DNA from 3 places in the Alteromonas sp. KC3 genome. Region 3 is predicted to be linked to each of the others. Evidence: predicted binding sites of a transcription regulator. Region 3 holds the regulator's gene; each other region holds the start of a gene.
The links. The regulator sigma-54, encoded in region 3, starts transcription at its own class of promoters, with help from an activator protein. The targets are predictions, from matches to a motif close to GTTGGCACGNNNNTNGNNT.
Positions count from the first base shown of each region.

Region 1 (2,278 bases), 300 kb from region 3:
GATTGTAAGTATCGAACTCAAATCAATCAAAAAGCCGTTGAGCAAGGACAGCTACGCCTCACACACCTACGCAATTTGATGATGGAGTTACGCGCCAAAGAATCGTTGACTTACGATAAGAAAGGTAAACCGAAAGGTGGCACTTTGGGTTCTGGCGTAAGTGCGTAACGCAATTTAACTCGGCACTACCTTAATAGTATTTAACGTTTTTCACCCTTCTAGGCTTTGCTGTCGTTAGGTAAAGGTCGTAGACCTGCTTCATATCTAATGAGAGTTCGGTAACATAAGTGTCATCTCCAACAGGATACGCCTTCACAACCTCAGCGCCACGGATAACACCTTCTACTGATGCTTTGAGTGTTTCACTTTCAACCACAAGACTCGAGACAGATTGGTTACCTTCTAAACGCTGCCCGTATACTTGTTCAGCTAACTCGCGATAGGCATCAAGTTTTGAAGCTCTCATTGCCATTATTAGCTTAGCGCTCTCGCTGTCACCGCGCTGAGAGTCAATAGGCGCATAACCAACCGCTTTAAGTATAGGATAGCTCTCGGGCTCCACCGTTTCCCATTCCACATGTTTGTCGATAATGCCACAGCCACCCAAAGAAAGTGCAGCCCCTAGCGAAATAGCAAGCAACGAAGATTGACCGATATTCTTAAGTTTCTTAGACACTTTACATGGCATAACCGTATTTCCTGACAAAAACAACTCAGACAACATTTTGACGCTGTTAAGCGTCTATTGGCTTTGAATTAATGTAACAGTAATTCATAAAGCAATTTGTGCGCCCATTTGAATTACTCTCGTAAATCTGAATCCATTGTAGGTTTGATTACGGGCCGTAAATTGCCTGAAATGTTACGCAATCAATAGACGGATTTTTGGCAAAGATTATTGGCATCTTTTTAGCATATCCCATATGCGTTTGCTTCTTGCCTTAATAAACAAGGTACAAACAGCGCGGTAAAAGCCGCGCACAACAACACAACCAAACGCCCTTATCAATAGACGCCTGACGCGCGTTGCGTCAAGGTATTAGTGACATTTTACAGAGGTGTATTGTGCGACATTTAAATAGAGTGACAGCAACAGCGCTATTTAACATTGTTGTGGTGGTCATTTGCCTAATTGCACTTTTTATGGGGCAAGCAAATGCCGCATGGTATGAAGCTAAAGGACAAGCCGTTATTATTGATGGCGATAAAGAAGACGCAAGAAAGAAAGCTACGCAAGAAGCACTAAAACAAGCAATGTTATTCGCTGGTGCGTCTATCCACAGTGTACACACACTTACCAATGGGCTGCTTGAAAACGAAGAAATGACAATCAGCGCCTCAGGCGAAGTTGCTCAATTAGAATTAGTCGATGAAATATACAATGGCAACGTTATTACCGTCGGTATCAGAGCCGATATCTTTCCAAAAGCACAATCATGTGACGCACAATTTGATGAGAAACACTTTTCAACAACGCGCTTTTTAGTTAAAAGCCGTCAGCAACTCACTCATGGTAACATTGTAAACTTTGACCAGGCATTTACTGAGCGCTTTGGTTTTATAATGCGCAATACCACTGACAACCTAAAACTTACGCACATAGCGCCCCACACTGCCCAATTTAAAACCCAATTTACCGAACAAAATGTGCGCAATCTTTCTCAGCAAAGCAACACGCAGTACGTTATTCTCGGCAGTATAGACGACCTCAGTATTGAAACATCTCCATCATCAATTTTCACACCTTGGAAAGACGACAAACAGCATAGACATTTTTCGCTTACCCTGCGCGTATACGATGGTATCAATGGTGGTCTTCTGTTCACGCACAACTACAAGACACGTGCGCAGTGGAGTTTTGACAAGTTCGAGAATGTTGACGAATACTCAACCGCATTTTGGCAGTCCCGTTACGGGCTAGCAGTGCAAGAGCTCGTTGAAGACGCCGTGCAAGATATAAAAGAAGCGACAGCATGCCAGCCAATCACAGGGCGAGTTATCCACGTTGCAGGCGATGTTATTTCGGTATCTTTAGGGCGAGATAACGGCGTCAGTAATAATGATGAACTATACGTTTATCAATCAAAAGAAGTCATAGACGACTATGGTCGTAAATACCTTCAATATCACCTTTACCCAGGTACTTTTGTTGTGCGTAACGCGTATAGCAACTCCTCGTCAGTAGTGAGTAAGAATACAGGTATTGTGGCTAATATTCAGGAGAACGATTTTGTTGTGAAGAAATAGTGTGATTCAATTCTATGGGTTAACAGGACTA
Region 1 is NZ_AP024235.1:1,096,849-1,099,126, reverse strand. It holds gene flgN (flagellar export chaperone FlgN) at 1-168, shown strand, start outside; gene JN178_RS04855 (LPP20 family lipoprotein) at 191-688, opposite strand; gene JN178_RS04850 (flagellar assembly protein T N-terminal domain-containing protein) at 1,066-2,247, shown strand.
Region 1: JN178_RS04850 (flagellar assembly protein T N-terminal domain-containing protein) is a predicted target of sigma-54. The motif match lies at 898-916, and genes of this name have one in related genera.

Region 2 (2,278 bases), 2.0 Mb from region 3:
CTATCTGTGGTATCTTCAGTTTCTTCAAAAACATCATCATCACCAGATAAATCGAAACCTTCGAGGTCATCAGTTTCACCCTCACTCAGTACCTTATCAGACAGGTCGTCATCGTCGAAAAGGCTATCTAATTCATCTTGGTCCAGTTCATCAGCACCCTCTTCGAAAAGATCATCTGTGCCTTCGTCTGGCACCAGCATGTCATCTTCAAGATCGGCAAATGTGTCTAATTCGTCATCAAGGGTATCTTCAAGATCAGAAGTGAGTACGTCATCTAGAAGATCATCATCGTTAAACAAATCATCATCTGACAATTCCGTTTGCTCACCCAAATCTGGTGCTAGCGCGCTAGAGAGGTCTCCAATATCTTCATCAGGAACCGGTACGTCGTCAGTAGTCGAGGTAATAGGTGGTGTAGTTACTGGTGCTTCTTCAGTGCTGCTATTGCGCTTTAATAGCCAAGTAATTAGACCGCCCACTAAAAGTAACGTGAGAACGCCCGTGCCTATAATTAGACTCATTGGGCTGGTTAATGCGTTTAAAATGGAGTCCTGCTTTTCAGCTTCTCTTTGCGCTTGTTCGGCTCTGATCATATCGAGCAATTCTTGCTGAAGCGCTACCTGCATATCCAATTGAGACTTAACATCACCTTCAACTTGACCGCGCAAGGTCTCAAGCTCACCGTTTACGGCTTCAACGCGCTCGTATAGGCGTCGATTTTCATCCAGTATGGCTTGCACGTTTTCAAGTGACGCCGCAAATTGCATGCGAAGTTCATCGAACTGGCGCGTCTGCTCTTCGTCTAAACGTGTAATTTTCTGTTCGATATCGCTTTGGGTCTGTGTAAGATCATTTTGATTCACCAGCGGTGAAGCTGGCTTAATATTTCTTACACTGCTACCAGGTTTGTTGAGAAGCTCCGCAAACGCTCTATCATCTTGCTCTGCACGCATTTGCGCTTTTTGTTTATCAATACGCGCGATATAGCGCTCTGAGGGAAGTTTGAGAACCGCGCCATCAACGAGCAAATTGAGGTTGCCATTTTCAAAGGCATTTGGATTGAGTTCATAGATAGCGGTCATAACCTGATAAACAGACAGGTTATTATTTTGGCGGTAACGCTCCGCTATGCGCCATAAGGTATCGCTAGAGTCTATTGGACCATATTCCAATCCAGAATATTGATTACTGGCGTCTTTGGGGCCCTTTAATAGCGTGGAACGCTCCTGTGCATCGACAGAAACGATAGGGGCAGACAAACAAAGTGTAAGTAAAAGTAAGCCCGTCAAATGCAATTTCATAGCAGTCCTATATGCCCTCAAGCGTCTTTACCGCTTGTGACGTCGAAGCGGATTTTGAGCCAATCTTTATTATGATAACTTTATTGGCTTTTATTTTTGTTCTTAAATCACCCGCATTCCTAACATTTTGCGGTGACAATTGTGGTCAGTGCAACACGTACGCGATACGTGTTCTTTTGTTGTTTTTAAACTAGATAAACCACTGACCTCTGGTTATTTTTTCAAATACCACAAGCAATAAAACAATAGCGTTACACAAACTATAAACCAGTTGTGGTAGGCAATCTAGTTTGTGTCATCGATTTACGCTTTTCGCCAACTATCATTTCTATCGGCAAGCACAGAAATATGTTTACTTTTTCTGTGCTTACCGCATTCAATACCAACAGCTGTTTTGCTTACAAATAGTCGCGTATAAGCGTTTCTGCTATTTGAATACTGTTTGTTGCCGCCCCTTTTCGGATATTGTCAGAAACAACCCAAAGGTTAAGGCCACGAGGATGCGTAATGTCATTTCGAATTCTGCCAACATGAACTATGTCATTACCACTTGCGTTACCAACTTGCGTAGGGAATTGCTCATTGCCTTCGTACACTGTCACTCCAGGCGCATTGGCAAGTAACTCTTTGACCTGTTGCGCATCTATGGGTGAACGCGTTTCTAGGTGTATAGCCTCTGCGTGACCGTAAAAAACAGGTACTCTTACCGCTGTTGCATTAACTAAAATACTTTGGTCACCCATTATTTTCTGTGTTTCCCACAACATTTTCATTTCTTCTTTAGTGTAATCGTTGTCTTGGAAAACATCGATTTGTGGGATAGCGTTAAATGCAATTTGGCGCGTGAATGCTTCTGCTTTAACTTCACGTGCATTCAGTAAGCCAGCGGTTTGTTTCGCGAGTTCTTCCATCGCCTCTTTGCCTGCACCTGATACAGATTGATACGTGCACACATTGATACGATCAATACCTACTGC
Region 2 is NZ_AP024235.1:2,820,389-2,822,666, forward strand. It holds gene JN178_RS12605 (FimV/HubP family polar landmark protein) at 1-1,301, opposite strand, end outside; gene JN178_RS12610 (aspartate-semialdehyde dehydrogenase) at 1,700-2,278, opposite strand, start outside.
Region 2: JN178_RS12605 (FimV/HubP family polar landmark protein) is a predicted target of sigma-54. The motif match lies at 1,347-1,365, and genes of this name have one in related genera.

Region 3 (2,278 bases):
TCTCTAAAATACGCTTTTTACTATTACATTGAACCGCACATTCAGTGCGGTCCAGACTTACGATGGCTTGTATATCCATACTTAATTAACTACTAGTGCTTTTTAAGTTTTTCCTTATGCTTGATTACCTGCCGGTCGAGTTTATCAACCATGCTGTCAATCGCCGCATACATGTCGGTATTTTCTGAGGATGCGAATACTTCAGCGCCACTTAAGTGAACTGTCGCTTCTGCTTTTTGGTTTAATTTTTCAACGTTCAGGATGACATGCACATTAGAAATGTGATCAAAGTGACGTTCAAGTTTGCTGAACTTCGTATCGACATAATTACGCAAAGAGTCGGTGATTTCGACATGATGACCAGTAAGGTTGATTTGCATATTTCGTCTTCCTTATATTATTAAGCCCGTTAAATAAGGCTCTTGCGTTGGTTCGACGGCGGGATCGATAACGATTCCCGGTACTTTGCTATTGTCCGCCGGGCAACTTTAATGCCTTGCTCGGCCAACAATGAAGCAATCTTGCTATCACTTAGTGGTTTACTGGGTTTTTCAGCTGCCACCAGTTTTTTGATCAATGCACGAATGGCGGTTGATGAACATTCACCACCTGACTCCGTTGCAACATGGCTAGAGAAGAAATACTTCAACTCGAAGATGCCACGAGGGGTATGCATGTATTTTTGTGTTGTCACACGTGAAATAGTCGATTCGTGCATATCTACCATTTCTGCGACATCATTTAATACCATTGGTTTCATCATTTCTGGGCCATGTTCAAAAAAGCCCATTTGTTGCTGCACAATACAATTTGCTACCTTCATCAGTGTGTCGTTACGCGACTCTAGGCTTTTGATAAACCACTTGGCTTCTTGCATGTGTGAGCGGATAAATTGTGAATCGCTACTGTTCTTTGCACGGCGACTCATTGCGGCATATTGTTGATTGACGCTAAGTTTTGGCAGGCTATCAGGGTTCAGCTCAACCACCCAACGGCCATTCTTTTTGGTAACCGATACATCTGGAATAACGTACTCAGGTTCTTTAGTAACTAAAGCACTACCTGGGCGAGGATTCAAGGTTTGCAGCAAACGCATAGCCTCGCGAAGCTGATCTTCTTTCAATCGGCTCTTGCGCATTAAGGTGCGGTAATCTTTGCTGCTCAGCAAATCAGAATAGTCTTCTATTAACTGCTTTGCCTCGGCAAGCCATGGTGTATCATCTGCGAATTGGCGAAGCTGTACCATCAAGCACTCTTGTGGGGTGCGCGAACCAGAACCAATGGGATCGAACATTTGAATGCGCTTTAATACACATTCTACTTCGTCCATTTCAATGAGTTCCTCTTCATCTTCGCCAGAGGCTTCTTGCGCGTTAACCGCCTCTAAAATCTCTTCAAGAGTAACGGTTAGATACCCTGACTCATCGATAGAATCAATGATAGCCATTGCAATGGCACGGTCGGTGTCAGAAAAAGGGGTGAGGCGCATCTGCCACAATAGATGTTCTTGTATGTCCTCAGTCGTTTCACCTTGGAAAATTTGTTCGTCGTCACTGGCAGGTCCTGGTGCCGGCGCAGACGATGCTGAATAATACTCATCCCATGTGCTATCGATTGGCAATTCGTCTGGAAGATCATTTTTTTCTAGTGCATCGCCAGCTTCCAAAGTATCACTTGATGCAGTGGCAGAAGCTTCTACCCCACTGTCATCATTATCGATGTTATTTTTTTCAAGCTGAGGCTCGTCGTGGCCTTCTTCAACTTCTAATAGCGGGTTTGAATCCAACGCTTCTTGAATTTCTTGTTGAAGATCGAGCGTAGAAAGCTGCAACAGTTTAATGGCCTGCTGCAACTGAGGTGTCATGGTGAGTTGTTGGCTAAATTTTAGCTGTAAAGATGGTTTCATCTACGTCTTATTTAAATGCTCTAAATTGAATATACCTGAGCGAGATTGAAAAATGACAATCCGGTTACACTAACTATAGCCTGAATTGTTCGCCTAGGTATACATCCCTTACTTTTTGATTACTTAAAACCTGTTCCGCAGTTCCTTGCGCAATAAGCTCGCCATGACTCACAATGTACGCTTTTTCACAAACATCCAATGTTTCTCGTACGTTGTGGTCAGTGATAAGGATACCGATACCCCTATCTCGAAGATGTTGAATAATCTTCTTTATATCATTTACTGATATTGGATCAACACCAGCAAAAGGTTCATCCAATAAAATAAATTGTGGTTTAGCTGCAAGGGCGCGCGCAATTTCCACTCGGCGGC
Region 3 is NZ_AP024235.1:800,363-802,640, forward strand. It holds gene ptsN (PTS IIA-like nitrogen regulatory protein PtsN) at 1-79, opposite strand, end outside; gene hpf (ribosome hibernation promoting factor) at 93-380, opposite strand; gene JN178_RS03570 (RNA polymerase factor sigma-54) at 410-1,906, opposite strand; gene lptB (LPS export ABC transporter ATP-binding protein) at 1,980-2,278, opposite strand, start outside.